Regions from separate parts of the Planomonospora corallina genome, predicted to be linked through region 1. Evidence: predicted binding sites of a transcription regulator. Region 1 holds the regulator's gene; the other holds the start of a gene.
What was found. The regulator HspR, encoded in region 1, represses chaperone genes until heat shock. The targets are predictions, from matches to a motif close to ANTTGAGTCNNNNNGACTCAANT.
Positions count from the first base shown of each region.

Region 1 (7,007 bases):
CGGGATCGCCGACACCCTCTTCGAGCTCGGCCGGCCGGACGAGGCGTGGCAGGTGATCGAGGCGATCGAGTCCGGCGGAGACGTCTCCCCGGCCACGGTGCTGACCGTCGCCGAGACCCTCGCCGCGTACGGCGATCCGCTCAGGGCCCATGCCTGGGCCACCCGGGGTGTCGCCGACGCGGCGCCGGGCAGCGCGGAGCACGCCGCGCTGCTGCGCGTCCGCTACCGGATCCGGGTCGACCTCGGGCTCCCGGAGGACGAGCTGGACGCGCTGCTCGACGCCGCCCGCTGACAGGACGTCCCCCGGCGCGGCCGCCCCGCCCCGCCGGTGGTCCGGCACCGCCAGGGTCACGGCAGCGTGCGGCCCAGCGGCAGCTCCGGCAGCATCCGCTCCAGGATCGGAAGCCTGGGCCGCTCCCTCCGCTCGGGAGCGGGCCGGGTCCCCTCGGCCCGCGGGGCGGCCGGCGCGGTCCCGCCCTCCCGGACGGGGGCCGCGGGTGTGCTCCCCCGTACGATCCTCCCGCCGGCCCGGCGGGGCAGCGGGGGCGGTGCGGGCAGCGCCAGCGCGGTGCCGTCCGACAGCACCCCGGAGGCGTTCGCGGAGCGCGGCACCGAGGGCACGGCGACGAGACGGACGACGGGCGACGGCATGCTCGGCAGGCCGGGCAGGTCCGGCACCGGGTACACGAACTCCACCCACACCAGGCCGGGATAGCCCGGCACACCGAAGGGGAGGGCGGGGAAACCGAGCGCCCCGGCCACGCCGCCGACGTCGGCGAAGCTGAGGACGGCGGAGGCGCGGGAGAGGCCGGGCAGACCGGCGGCGTGCGAGAGCAGCTCGGCGGAGGTGAGCGGGACGGGGGCTCCGGAGAGCCGTCCCCGGCCGTCTCCGGAAGGTCCCTGGAGCCCCCGGGGTCTCGCTGCCCCGGCCACAGAGGAGTCCGGGGCCCACCGCCCGACCACCGGAGGCCGAGACGACCGGCATCGGGCGCTCCCGGAACCGGGGGAGCTCGGCGCGCCCGCCGCGGGACCACGCCGTTCGCAGGGATCGGCCGCGGCGGCCCGGGCCGCCGTGCCGGAGACCGCCGTGCCGGAGACCGCCGTGCCGGGGGCCGCGGGGGTCATGGGGGCCGCTGCGGCCGCCGGGCCCGTGGCCGTGCGAGAGACCGCCGGGGCCGCGGCGGCCGCCGGAGCGGCCGGGGGTCCGGCGCAGGCCGCCGCGAGCAGCGCCGCCAGGACCCTCCGAACGCTCCGTAAGCCGTGCGACACCCCGCCCCCTCGCGGTCCCCTGTGACACTTGATAGTCGATTGACTACCGAAGGTAACAGTGGGGGGCTTTCGGGAGGCGGGCTTGACCCGATGATGGGAAATCCCTTACCGGCTCACGGGGTCGCCGGAGCCGCCGGGGCCGCCGTGCCGACCGTCAGGGAGTCCTTGTCCGGGTCGACGTCCACGAGCACCTCGTCGCCGTCCTGGATCTCACCGGAGAGCACCTTGCGGGCGAGCTGGTCACCGATCGCCGACTGGACCAGCCGGCGCAGCGGGCGCGCGCCGTAGAGGGGGTCGTAGCCGGTCAGGGCCAGCCAGTCGCGGGCGGCGGGGCAGACGGTGAGCGTGAGCCGCCGGTCGGCCAGCCGCCGGGCCAGGTGCGCCACCTGCAGGTCGACGATCTTGGTCAGCTCCTCGCTGCCGAGCGCGTCGAACAGGATCACGTCGTCGAGCCGGTTCAGGAACTCCGGCTTGAACGCGCCCCTGACCGTGTTCATCACGGCCTCGCGCTTGGCGCCGTTCTCCAGCGTCGGGTCCACCAGGAACTGCGAACCGAGATTGGAGGTGAGGATCAGGATCGTGTTGCGGAAGTCGACCGTACGGCCCTGCCCGTCGGTGAGCCGCCCGTCGTCCAGGACCTGGAGCAGGATGTCGAAGACCTCCGGGTGGGCCTTCTCCACCTCGTCCAGCAGCACCACGGTGTACGGCCGGCGCCGCACCGCCTCGGTGAGCTGGCCGCCCTCCTCGTAGCCCACGTAACCGGGCGGGGCGCCGACGAGCCGGGCGACGCTGTGCTTCTCGGAGTACTCGCTCATGTCGATGCGGACCATGGCCCGCTCGTCGTCGAAGAGGAACTCCGCCAGCGCCTTGGCCAGCTCGGTCTTGCCGACGCCGGTGGGGCCGAGGAACAGGAAGCCGCCGGTCGGCCGGTCGGGGTCGGCGATGCCCGCGCGGGCCCGCCGCACGGCGTCGGAGACGGCCCGCACGGCGTCGCGCTGGCCGATCAGCCGGGATCCGATCTCCTCCTCCATGCGGAGCAGCTTGGCGGTCTCGCCCTCCAGCAGGCGGCCCGCCGGGATGCCCGTCCAGGACGAGATGACCTCGGCGATGTCGTCCGGACCGACCTCCTCCTTGACCATGGCGTCCTCGGGCTCCGCCGCCGTGCTCGCCTCGGCCAGCTCGGCCTCCAGCCGGGGCACCTCGCCGTACATCAGCCGGGAGGCGGCCTCGAAGTCGCCGTCGCGCTGGGCGCGCTCGGCCGCGCTCCGGGCCTCGTCGAGCTGCTTCTTCAGGTCGCCGACGCGGTTGAGCCCGGCCTTCTCCCGTTCCCAGCGGGCCACCAGGGCGTTGAGCTCCTCCTTGCGGTCGGCCAGCTCGGCGCGGAGCCGCTCCAGCCGCTGCCGGCTGCTCTCGTCGGTCTCCTTGGCGAGCGCCAGCTCCTCCATCATCATCCGGTCGACGTTCCGCTGGAGCTGGTCGATCTCCACGGGACGGGAGTCGATCTCCATGCGGAGCCGGGAGGCCGCCTCGTCGATGAGGTCGATCGCCTTGTCCGGCAGGAACCGGGAGGTGATGTAGCGGTCGGAGAGCGCGGCGGCGGCGACCAGCGCGCCGTCGGAGATCTGGACCTGGTGGTGGGCCTCGTAGCGGCCCTTGAGACCGCGCAGGATCGCGATCGTGTCCTCGACGGAGGGCTCGCCCACGTAGACCTGCTGGAAGCGGCGCTCCAGGGCGGGGTCCTTCTCGATGCGCTCGCGGTACTCGTCGAGCGTGGTCGCGCCGATCATCCGCAGCTCGCCGCGGGCCAGCATCGGCTTGAGCATGTTGCCCGCGTCCATGGCCCCCTCGGCCGCGCCGGCGCCGACCATGGTGTGCAGCTCGTCGATGAAGGTGACGACCTGGCCCTCGCTCTCCTTGATCTCGTTGAGCACGGCCTTGAGGCGCTCCTCGAACTCGCCCCGGAACTTGGCGCCGGCGACCATCGCGCTCAGGTCGAGCGAGATCAGGCGCTTGTCCTTGAGGCTGGAGGGCACGTCACCGGCGACGATCCGCTGGGCCAGGCCCTCCACGACCGCGGTCTTGCCCACGCCGGGCTCGCCGATGAGCACCGGGTTGTTCTTGGTGCGGCGGCTGAGCACCTGCACGACCCGGCGGATCTCCGTGTCGCGCCCGATCACCGGGTCGAGCTTGCCGGCGCGGGCCCGCTCGGTGAGGTCGACGCCGTACTTCTGCAGCGCCTGGTAGGTGTCCTCGGGGTTCTCACTGGTCACCTTGGCGCGCCCGCGCACCTTCTCGAAGGCGTCGAGCAGCGCGTCCGGGGTGGCCCCGCGCTCCCGGAGCATCTCGGCGACCGGGCCGCCGTCGGTGGCCAGGCCGACCAGCAGGTGCTCGGTCGAGACGTACTCGTCCTCCAGGCGGCGGGCCCGCTCGGCCGCGGTGTGCAGCACGGCGAGCAGCTGCCGGGAGCTGCTGGGGGCGCTGACCGTCGAGCCCTGCGCCTTGGGCAGGGACTCCAGCCGCGTCTCGGCCTCGGCGCGCAGCTGCTTGGCGTCGGCTCCGACGGCCTCCAGCAGGGGAGCGGCGGTGCCGCCGGTCTGGGCGAGCAGGGCCGAGAGCAGGTGGACCGGGGCGACCTCGGGGTTGCCCTCGGCGGCGGCGCGCCGGATGGCGGCGGAGACCGCCTCCTGGCTCTTCTGCGTCAGCTTGTAGTCCATGGAACAGTCCCCCCGGTCGTGGTGGCTGCGGGTGTCAGGCGGGTGTCAGGCGGGTGGCAGCTGGTACTGGATCAGGGCGCGGATCGTCGCGACCTCCGCGCGCAGGCGGTGGTTCTCCTCGCGCAGGCGCACGACCTCGTTCTCCAACTCCAGGATCCGCTTGATGCCCGCGAGGTTGATGCCCTCCTCCTGGGAGAGCCGCTGGACCTCGCGGAGCATCAGGATGTCGCGGGTGGAGTAGAGCCGCCCGCGGCCCGCCGTACGGCCCGGCCTGACCAGACCGAGGCGGTCGTACTGCCGCAGGGTCTGCGGGTGCAGACCCGACAGCTGGGCGGCCACCGAGATCACGTAGACAGGGGTGTCATCCGACAGATCGAAGTAGTTGGCGTCCATGGCTACTCGCTTCTGGCCTGTTGGATCAGCTCGGCACGCGGGTCACCACCGGCCGTGGCGTCGCGGAACTGCTCCAGGGCGGTGCGCGCCTTGTCGTCGAGCTTCTGCGGCACCAGGACCTCGACCGTGGCGAGCAGGTCGCCCTTGGTGCCGTCCTTGCGGGTGACCCCGCGGCCGCGGACCCGGAAGGTGCGGCCGTTCGGGGTGCCCGGCGGGATGCGCAGGGTGACCGGCATGCCCTTGAGGGTGGGCACCTTGATCTCCGCGCCGAGGGTCGCCTCGGTGAAGGTGACCGGCACGGTGACCGTCAGGTTCTCGCCGGAGCGGCCGAAGACCTGGTGCGGCTTGACGTGGACCTGGACGTACAGGTCGCCGGCCGGGCCGCTGTTCTCGCCCGGCGCGCCCTTGCCCTTGAGCTTGATGCGCTGGCCGTCGCCGACCCCGGCCGGGATACGGGCCTGGATGGTGCGGGTGCTCTTGCCCCGTCCGCTCCCGTCGCAGACCGGGCACGGGTCGTCGACCAGCAGGCCGCGGCCCTTGCAGTCGCGGCACGGCTCGGAGAAGGCGAAGTTGCCCAGGTTCCGGCTGGCCGCGCCGGTGCCCTCGCAGGTCGGGCAGACCCGCGGGGTGGTTCCGGCCTTGGCCCCGGTGCCGGCGCACGCGGTGCAGGAGGAGGAGCTGGTGAGCCGGAGCGAGACGGTGGTGCCCTCCGCCGCCTCGGTGAAGGAGAGCGTCACCTCCGACTCCACGTCCTGGCCGCGCCGCGGCCGCCTGGTGGTGCCGCCGGGGCGGGTGGCACCGCCCCGGCCGCCGAACAGGCCGCCGAACAGGTCACCGATGCGCTCTCCGGCGCCCTGCTGCTGCTGGGCGGTGCCGCCGAACAGGTCGCCCAGGTCGAAGGGGAACCCGCCCCCACGGGTGGCCCCTCCGGCGCCCGGGAAACCGCCGAGCCCCGATCCGAACAGCGTGCGCGCCTCGTCGTACTCCTTGCGGCGCCTGGCGTCGGACAGGACGTCGTAGGCCTCCGAGACCTCCTTGAACTTCGCCGTGCTCTCCGAGGTTCCGGAGTCCCCGGGGTTGGCGTCCGGGTGGTACTGCCTGGCCAGCTTCCGGTACGCCTTCTTGATCTCTTCGGCGGTGGCGGACTTGGGCACACCAAGGACGGCGTAGTAGTCCTTCTCCAGGTAGTCCTTGGTGCTCATCTGTCTTCCTTCTCCAAGAGGGGGTGGATCAGTCGTCGTTCGACTCGGGCTCACCGGGCTCGGCGACCGCGACCCGCGCGGGGCGCAGGACACGCTCGCCGATCCGGTAACCGGACTGCAGGATCTCCACGCAGGTCGGCTCGGTGACGTCGGCCGAGTAGCTGTGCATCAGCGCCTCGTGCACCTCCGGGTCGAACGGATCGCCCTTGGCGCCGAAGGGGCTGAGCCCCAGCTTGCCGAGGACCGACTCCAGCGCCTCGGCCACCTTGGCGAAGCCCCCGGTGAGCTCTCCGTGGTCACGGGCCCGGCCGATGTCGTCGAGGACCGGGAGCAGCTCGGCCAGCGCGCCGGCCACGGCCTGCTCCTTGATCAGCGCGCGGTCCCGCTCGACCCGCTTGCGGTAGTTGGAGTACTCCGCCTGCAGGCGCTGCAGGTCCGTCGTGCGCTCGGCGAGCTGGGTGGCCAGCTGGACGGCGGCGGGGTCGGCGCCGGAGCCGGCGGGCCTCTCATCCCGGCCGCTCTCCGGCGCGCCGGCGGCCTGCCCGGCCTCCGCGCCCTGCGCCCTGCCCTTGCCCGCCTCGCCGTTCTCACGGGGCTGCCCGGTCTCAGGATCGATCTTCCGGTTGTCGCGGATCACGGGCTCCTCCCCGGAACCGTTCTCACGCGTGTTCACGGTCGTGCTCCCCTCGGCTCGCCTGCCGTCACTTCGCGTCGTTCTCGCGCTTCGGCTCGTCGTCCACGATCTCCGCCTCGACCACGTCCTCGTCGGCCCGCTGGTCGCCGGCCGCACCCTCGGCGCCGGCGGCGCCGGGCTGGGCCCCGGCTCCCTGGGCCTGGGCGTAGATCGCCGAACCCATCTTCTGGCTGACCGTGGCGAGCTTCTCCGCGGCGGTGCGGATGGCGGTCGTGTCGGTGCCCTCCAGCGCCTTCTTCACCTCGGCGACGGCGTCGTTGACCTCGGTCTTGACGTCGTCCGGCACCTTGTCGGAGTTGTCGCTGAGGAACTTCTCCGTCTGGTAGACGAGCGAGTCGGCGTTGTTGCGCGTCTCAGCCTCCTCGCGGCGGCGCTTGTCCTCCTCCGCGTAGGACTCGGCCTCGCGCATCATGCGCTCGATGTCGTCCTTCGGCAGGGCGGAGCCGCCGGTGATGGTCATCGTCTGCTCCTTGCCGGTGCCGAGGTCCTTGGCGGAGACGTTGACGATGCCGTTGGCGTCGATGTCGAAGGTGACCTCGATCTGCGGGATGCCGCGCGGCGCCGGGGCGATGCCGGTCAGCTCGAAGGTGGCCAGCTTCTTGTTGTAGGCCGCGATCTCGCGCTCGCCCTGGTAGACCTGGATCTGCACCGACGGCTGGTTGTCCTCGGCCGTGGTGAAGACCTCCGAGCGCTTGGTCGGGATCGTGGTGTTGCGCTCAATGATCTTGGTGAAGA
Region 1 covers NZ_JBHSBM010000013.1:166,508-173,514, forward strand. The annotation lists gene ACFOWE_RS10045 (hypothetical protein) at 1-292, shown strand, start outside; gene ACFOWE_RS10050 (hypothetical protein) at 349-933, opposite strand; gene clpB (ATP-dependent chaperone ClpB) at 1,383-3,983, opposite strand; gene ACFOWE_RS10060 (heat shock protein transcriptional repressor HspR) at 4,029-4,376, opposite strand; gene dnaJ (molecular chaperone DnaJ) at 4,379-5,578, opposite strand; gene grpE (nucleotide exchange factor GrpE) at 5,607-6,251, opposite strand; gene dnaK (molecular chaperone DnaK) at 6,280-7,007, opposite strand, start outside.

Region 2 (7,007 bases), on a different contig from region 1:
CTTCTCGGCGTCGTCCACGGGCAGGGCGTCCAGCCGGGCGCGGTAGGCGTTCTTGAACCGGGGCAGGCTGCCGATCCGGTCGAAGCGGTAGAAGTCGACGCCGCCGCCGGGTCCGTAGCCGTAGATCTTCTCCAGCTCCATCCGGATGAACTGCCCGCCGGACAGGTCGCCCAGGTAGCGGGTGTAGTGGTGGGCGACGTAGCCGCCAGGCCAGCCGGCGGCCTGCTCGATCCGGGCGACGAGGGTCCGGGTCGGCGCGGAGGGCGTGATCCGGTCGGCCCAGCCGGGGCCGTAGACCGTCTCCAGGTCGCGGACGAGCGCCTCCTCGCGGTAGAGCTCGGGGACGACGAACGGGCCGGCGACCGGGTCGCCGGCGAGCGCGCGCGCGACGCCGTCGAGCGCGGTGTAGGCGAAGTAGTGCTGGGCCACCAGCTCGCCGTAGGCCTCGCGGCTGAGCCGGCCCGCCATCAGGGCCTTGAGGTAGGCGTCGTCCTCGGCGGAGGAATGGTCGGCCCAGGTGGCGTTCCTGAGCACTTCGGAGAACGGCGCCTCGCTCATGATCACTCCGTGTCTGAGAGTATTTTCATGACGGAGTGTCACAAACGATCCGGCGGCACGTCAAGGTGATGACGACACCTTGTCATCAAAGAACGGGCGCTGCGGGGCCGGGGCGGTCCCGCAGCTTTCCGCCGGTCCTCCCGCCGCTCCGTTCACCGGCCCTTCCGCCGGGGGACCACAGTGAGGGCCGCCGGGGGGACCACAGTGAGGGCCGCTGTGGGAGCTTCGGTGGGGGCCGCTGTCCCGGGAGCGGTCCGTCGTACGGATCCGGCGAGCCGGACCAGGAGCAGCAGCGCGGCGAGGACCGGGAGCCAGGCCAGGCGCTGCGCCATCCAAGCCGCGTCCATCGGCGGGGTGAGCAACCCGGGCACCGGCCCGGAGCGGAGGGCGGCCAGGGCGGCCGCGGCCAGCACGGTCTGGTGCCAGAGGAAGACGGTCATCGCCGCGAGGTTGACCAGCGCCACCACCGCCCAACAGGAGGGGCCGGCGCATCAGCCGCTCCAGCGGCCCGCGCACCAGCAGGGCCAGCCCCACCTGGGCGAGACCGAAGCAGACGGCGGCGAGCGTGGGCGGGCTGAGGTTCGAGACCCTGGCCCCCGTCACCCCGACCATGCTCGCCGGATACCCGAAGGCGGCCACCAGGACCACCGCCCCGGCCGCGCCGCCGGCCAGCAGCGCCGCCGCGGCCCGCCGCGAGGCGAGCATGCCGCCCGCCCGGCCCACCCCCAGCGCGTACGGCACCAGCCACCCGGCCGCGAGGTTCACCCAGCCCAGCCAGGCCGGACCGCCGGGTGCGAACCTGACCGCGTCCACGACGGGCACCACCGCGACCGCCGAGGCGGCCACGAGGCCGGGGCGCGCCCGCGCCAGCAGGGGAGTGGCGGCGGTCAGCGCGGCGAAGACGGCCAGGAACCAGAGCGGCGCGAGCGCCGGGAGCGCCAGCGCCCGGACCGTCCCCCGCGGGGTGCCGTGCAGCGCCGGCGCCGCCCAGCTCTGCGGCCGAGGACACGCCGAGGCCGGGGCTGCCCACCGCCGCCATGTCGGTCACCTGCCCCCCGGGCACGGCCTTGGCGCACACCACCGATCCGTAGCTGTGGCAGAGCAGGGTGACCCGCCTGCCGCGGAGCGTCTCGCCGACGTAGCGGCGCAGCGCCCGGGCGCCGCGCTCGGCGGCGGTGTGGGTGGCCACGTGCAGGCTGACGGTCGCCGGGCTGTCGTAGCCGAGCCAGGCCACCACCGCCAGCTTCGCCCCGGAGTCCAGCTTCCGCGCCTGCGCCAGCAGCGCCCGGGCCCCGCCTCCCGGCGTGCTGTGCGCCTTGGCCCGCCCGCCGTCGAAGGTGGCGGCGGTGGTGTCGGCGCCGGGGACGATCACCGCCACGTGCTCGGCCGTACGCAGGTCGCCGTAGACCTTGATGATCCGGTCGCCCTCGGGCGGCGGCGCGATCACGTAGGTGAGCGCGGCGACGGTGCTCACGGCGAGCATGGAGCGGAACATGCGGGCCTCCTGTCCAGGGGGAACAGGACAGGACGCTATGGATCGTGATCTGTCGCCCGCGTCACCTCGGGGAGGCCACCTCAGGGTCCCTCCGGAGGGGGACGGCGGTGACGGGCGCGCCGCGGGAGCGGAGGCCTCCCCTGGCGGTGCCGGGTGCGCGGGAGAACGGAGCCCGTCCGCGACGCCGGGGACGGGTGGAGCGCCGGGGACGGGTGGAGCGCCGGGGACGGGTGGAGCGCCGGGGACGGGTGGAGCGCCGGGGACGGGTGGAGCGCCGGGTGCCGGACGCGGGGCTCTGCGGGCGGGTCACTCGCCGGGGCGGACCACCCCGGTCTCGTAGGCGTACACGATCGCCTGCGCGCGGTCGCGCAGGCCGAGCTTGGCCAGGATCCGGCCCACGTGCGTCTTGACCGTCTGCTCCGAGAGCACGAGCTCGGCGGCGATCTCCTGGTTGGACAGGCCGCGGGCGATGAGGGCGAGCACCTCGGTCTCCCGCTCGGTGATGCCGTCCGGCCGGGCGCGCGGGCGGTTCGGCCCGACGCGGGCGAACTCCGTGATGAGCCGCCGGGTCACCGACGGCGCCAGCAGCGCCTCCCCGGCCGCGACCACCCGGACGGCCTCGGCCAACTGCGTGGCGGAGGCGTCCTTGAGCAGGAAGCCGCTGGCTCCGGCCCGCAGCGCCTCGTAGACGTAGTCGTCGAGGTCGAAGGTGGTCAGGATGAGGATCTTCGGGGCGTGCCCGCCGGGTCCGCCGGGGGAGAGGATCTCCCGCGTCGCCGCCAGGCCGTCCATGACGGGCATCCGCACGTCCATCAGCACGACGTCGGGCCGGAGCTCCGCGGTCCGCGCCACGGCCTCGCGGCCGTCGGCGGCCTCTCCGACGACCTCGATGTCCGGCTGGGCGCCGAGGAAGACGGTGAAGCCCGTCCGCACCATGCCCTGGTCGTCCGCGATGAGCACCCGGATCGTCACCGATCGCCTCCATTGGGGGGTTGAGGCCGTCAGGCCGTGGCCGCCGGCTCGTCCTGTGTGATCGGGAGTATGGCGGTGACCGCGAACCCGTTCCCCACCGGCCCGGCCCAGAGCCGCCCGCCGAGCATCGCCGCCCGCTCCCGCATCCCGATCAGGCCGTGCCCCCCGTGCGCGGGAGCCTTCCCGGAAGCGGAAGCGGAAGCGGAAGCGGAAGCGGGACCGGGCCGGAGACCGGAAGCGGGGCGGGGGCCGTGACCGTGACCGGGTCCGGAAACGGGATCGGAACCGGGTCCGGCGGGCTTCTTCCCGGCGCCGTTCGCCACGTGGAGGCACAGGTCGTCGCCGGATCGGGTGATCTCCACCGTGACGGCCGAGCCGGGCGCGTGCCGCATGGCGTTGCTCAGTGACTCCTGCACGATCCGGTAGGCCGACAGGCTCACCGCCTCGGGCAGCCCGGTCAGGTCGCCGAGGAGCTTGGGTTTCACGGTGAGCCCGGCCGAGCGCGCGGTGCCGATCAGCTCCTCCAGCCGCTCCAGCCCCGGCTGCGGCGCGGTGTCCCGCGTCCCCTCGGCGTCCCGCAGCACGCCCAGCACCCGCCGCATCTCGTTCATGGCGGTCAGGGAGAGCGCGCGGATCTCCACCAGCCCCTCCTCCAGCAGCCGCGCGTCCCCGCGCGCCTTCAGCGGTACGGCCTCCGCCTGGATGGCGATCACCGACATGTGGTGGGCCACGATGTCGTGCAGCTCCCGGGCGATCCTGGTCCGCTCCTCCAGTACGGCCTGCCCGGCCAGTGCCCGCTCGCTGCGCCGTTCCTCCTCGGCCAGGCGCCTGACCGCCGTGCGCCTGGCCCGGACGTTGTAGCCGAGCAGGACGGTCGCGGTCACCAGGCCCATGCCGACGGCGGTCACGCCGGTCTGGTCGGTCTGCGCCTCGACGAACCACACACCGGCGGCGGAGACGAGCCACACGCCGATGGTGACGTGCCGCTCGCAGCGGACCGCGACCGCGTAGACCACCAGCAGGTACGAGATCACGGTGTCGGCGGAGTAGGGCGTGTCCACGGCCTGCAGGCGGGTCAGGACACCCGCGGGGGTCAGCACCGCCGCGAGCCGCCAGGCCGCCAGGGGCCGGCGGTCGCGCAGCGCCAGCGGGAGCGCGGAGCAGGCGGCGGCGAACTGGATCTCCCCCCAGCCCAGCGGCTCCGGCAGGTGCGCCGTGTCGCTCCACAGTATCGACTGCACGGCGCTGAACAGGATGAAGGCGAGCACGAGGTCGGCCAGCAGGACCAGGTCGATCGTGCGGAAGGGGAGCAGACCCAGGAAGCCCGGCACCCGGGGGGCCAGCCACCGGGACCGGGGGTGCGGCGGGCCGGCCCTGCCGCTCCACAACGCGCCGGCGAGCGCGCGCACCAGCCGGGCCAGCGGGGCGCGGGCCCGGTCCCGCGGGGTGGGCGGGGAGGTCATCCGGACAGTCTAGGGACGTTGATCATCAGCCCGCATCACCCCGGAGTACGGTCCGCCGCGTCCCTCTCCAGAGGGACGATTACAGAATTACGATCGCTCACAGCGAAAAGGCTCAAGTCCGGGAACATTCGAAGGCTCCTGTTAATTGAGTCGGTATAACTCAACCCCATGGAGTGCAGATGAGTGAGAGCTTGAACCTCCCGGTCCTTCCGCTCGACGACGAGGTCGTGCTGCCGGGCATGGTGGTCCCCCTGAACCTCTCGGCGAACGAGGTCAGGGCCGCGATCGACGCGGCCCGGGCCCTCGACGAGGACGCGCCCGAGGTCCTGCTCGTCCCGCGGATCGACGGGCGCTACGGCGCCGTCGGCGTCCGGGCGGTCGTGGAGCAGGTGGGCAGGCTGCCCGGCGGCGAGCCCGTGGCCGTCGTGCGCGGCGTCGACCGGATCCGCGTGGGCGCCGGCACCACCGGCCCCGGCGCGGCGCTGTGGGTGCGGGCCGGCAGGATCGAGCCGGTCGAGGCGGGTGAGCGCGCCGAGGAGCTCGCCAAGGAGTACAAGGCGCTGGCCACCACGATCCTGCAGAAGCGGGGCGCCTGGCAGGTGGTCGACGCGCTCAGCCAGATGGACGACCCGTCGGTCCTCGCCGACAACTCCGGCTACGCGCCCTGGCTCACCACCGCGCGCAAGGTCGAGATCCTCGAGACCGCCGACCCGGCCGAGCGGCTCGCGATGCTGATCGAGTGGTCCCGCGAGCACCTGGCCGAGCTCGACGTGGCCGAGACGATCCGCAAGGACGTCCAGGAGGGCATGGAGAAGCAGCAGCGCGAGTTCCTGCTCCGCCAGCAGCTCGCCGCGGTCCGCAAGGAACTGGCCGAGCTCAACGGGGACTCCGCGGAGACCGAGGAGGAGGACTACCGCGCCCGGGTCGAGGCCGCCGACCTGCCGGAGAAGGTGCGTGAGGCCGCGCTCAAGGAGGTCGCCAAGCTGGAGCGGACCTCCGACCAGTCTCCCGAGACCGGCTGGATCCGCACCTGGCTCGACACCGTCCTCGACATCCCGTGGAACACCCGGACCGAGGACTCCTACGACATCGCCGCGGCCCGCGAGGTCCTCGACGCCGACCACACCGGCCTCGACGACGTCAAGGACCGCATCATCGAGCACCTCGCCGTCCGGGGCCGCCGCGCGGCCAAGGGGCTCGGCGTGGTCGGCGGCCGGCGCAGCGGCGCCGTGCTCGCCCTCGCAGGCCCTCCCGGGGTCGGCAAGACCTCCCTCGGCGAGTCGGTCGCCCGCGCGATGGGCCGGAAGTTCGTCCGCGTCGCCCTCGGCGGCGTGCGCGACGAGGCCGAGATCCGGGGCCACCGCCGCACCTACGTCGGCGCGATGCCCGGCCGGATCGTCCGGGCGATCCGCGAGGCGGGCTCGATGAACCCCGTCGTGCTCCTCGACGAGATCGACAAGGTCGGCGCCGACTACCGGGGCGACCCGACCGCCGCGCTGCTGGAGGTGCTCGACCCCGCGCAGAACCACACCTTCCGCGACCACTACCTGGAGGTCGAGCTCGACCTGTCCGACGTGCTCTTCCTGGCGACCGCCAACGTGCTGGAGGCGATCCCCGGCCCGCTGCTGGACCGCATGGAGGTCGTCACGCTCGACGGCTACACCGAGGACGAGAAGGTCGCCATCGCCCGCGACCACCTGCTGGTGCGCCAGCTGGAGAAGGCCGGGCTGACCGCCGAGGACGTCACGGTCGGCGACGACGCGCTGCGCCGCATCGCGGGCGAGTACACCCGGGAGGCCGGGGTCCGCTCCCTGGACCGCTCGATCGCCCGGATCCTGCGCAAGATCGCCGCGAAGGCGGCGCTCGGTGAGACGGAGCCGCCGGTGGCGGTGACGGCGGACGACCTGGTCGCCTACCTCGGCCGGCCGCGCCACGTGCCGGAGTCCTCGCTGCCGGAGTCCAGCCAGCGTACGGCGGTGCCGGGCGTGGCCACCGGCCTGGCGGTCACCGGCGCGGGAGGCGACGTGCTGTACGTGGAGGCGTCCCTGGCCGACCCGGAGACCGGCGGCACCGGACTGACCCTGACCGGCCAGCTCGGCGACGTGATGAAGGAGTCGGCCCAGATCGCGCTCTCCTACCTGCGCTCGCGCGGCGCGGAGCTGGAGCTGCCCGTCTCCTCGCTCAAGGACCGCTCGGTGCACATCCACTTCCCGGCCGGCGCGGTCCCCAAGGACGGCCCCTCCGCGGGCATCACCATGATCACCGCCCTGGCCTCGCTGCTCTCGGGCCGCCAGGTCCGCGCCGACGTGGCCATGACCGGCGAGGTCTCCCTCACCGGCCGGGTGCTGCCGATCGGCGGGGTCAAGCAGAAGCTGCTGGCCGCCCACCGGGCGGGCGTCACCACGGTGCTGATCCCGGCCCGCAACGAGCCCGACCTGGACGACGTCCCCGAGGCCGTCCGCGACGAGCTCACCATCCACCCGGTGAGCGACGTGCGGGAGGTCCTGGCGATCGCCCTC
Region 2 covers NZ_JBHSBM010000017.1:1,003,924-1,010,930, forward strand. The annotation lists gene ACFOWE_RS17755 (biliverdin-producing heme oxygenase) at 1-558, opposite strand, end outside; gene ACFOWE_RS17760 (hypothetical protein) at 711-1,025, opposite strand; gene ACFOWE_RS17765 (alpha/beta hydrolase) at 995-2,053, opposite strand; gene ACFOWE_RS17770 (response regulator) at 2,360-3,025, opposite strand; gene ACFOWE_RS17775 (sensor histidine kinase) at 3,055-4,488, opposite strand; gene lon (endopeptidase La) at 4,668-7,007, shown strand, end outside.
Region 2: a site for HspR is predicted at 4,632-4,654, ahead of lon (endopeptidase La). Genes of this name have one in related genera too.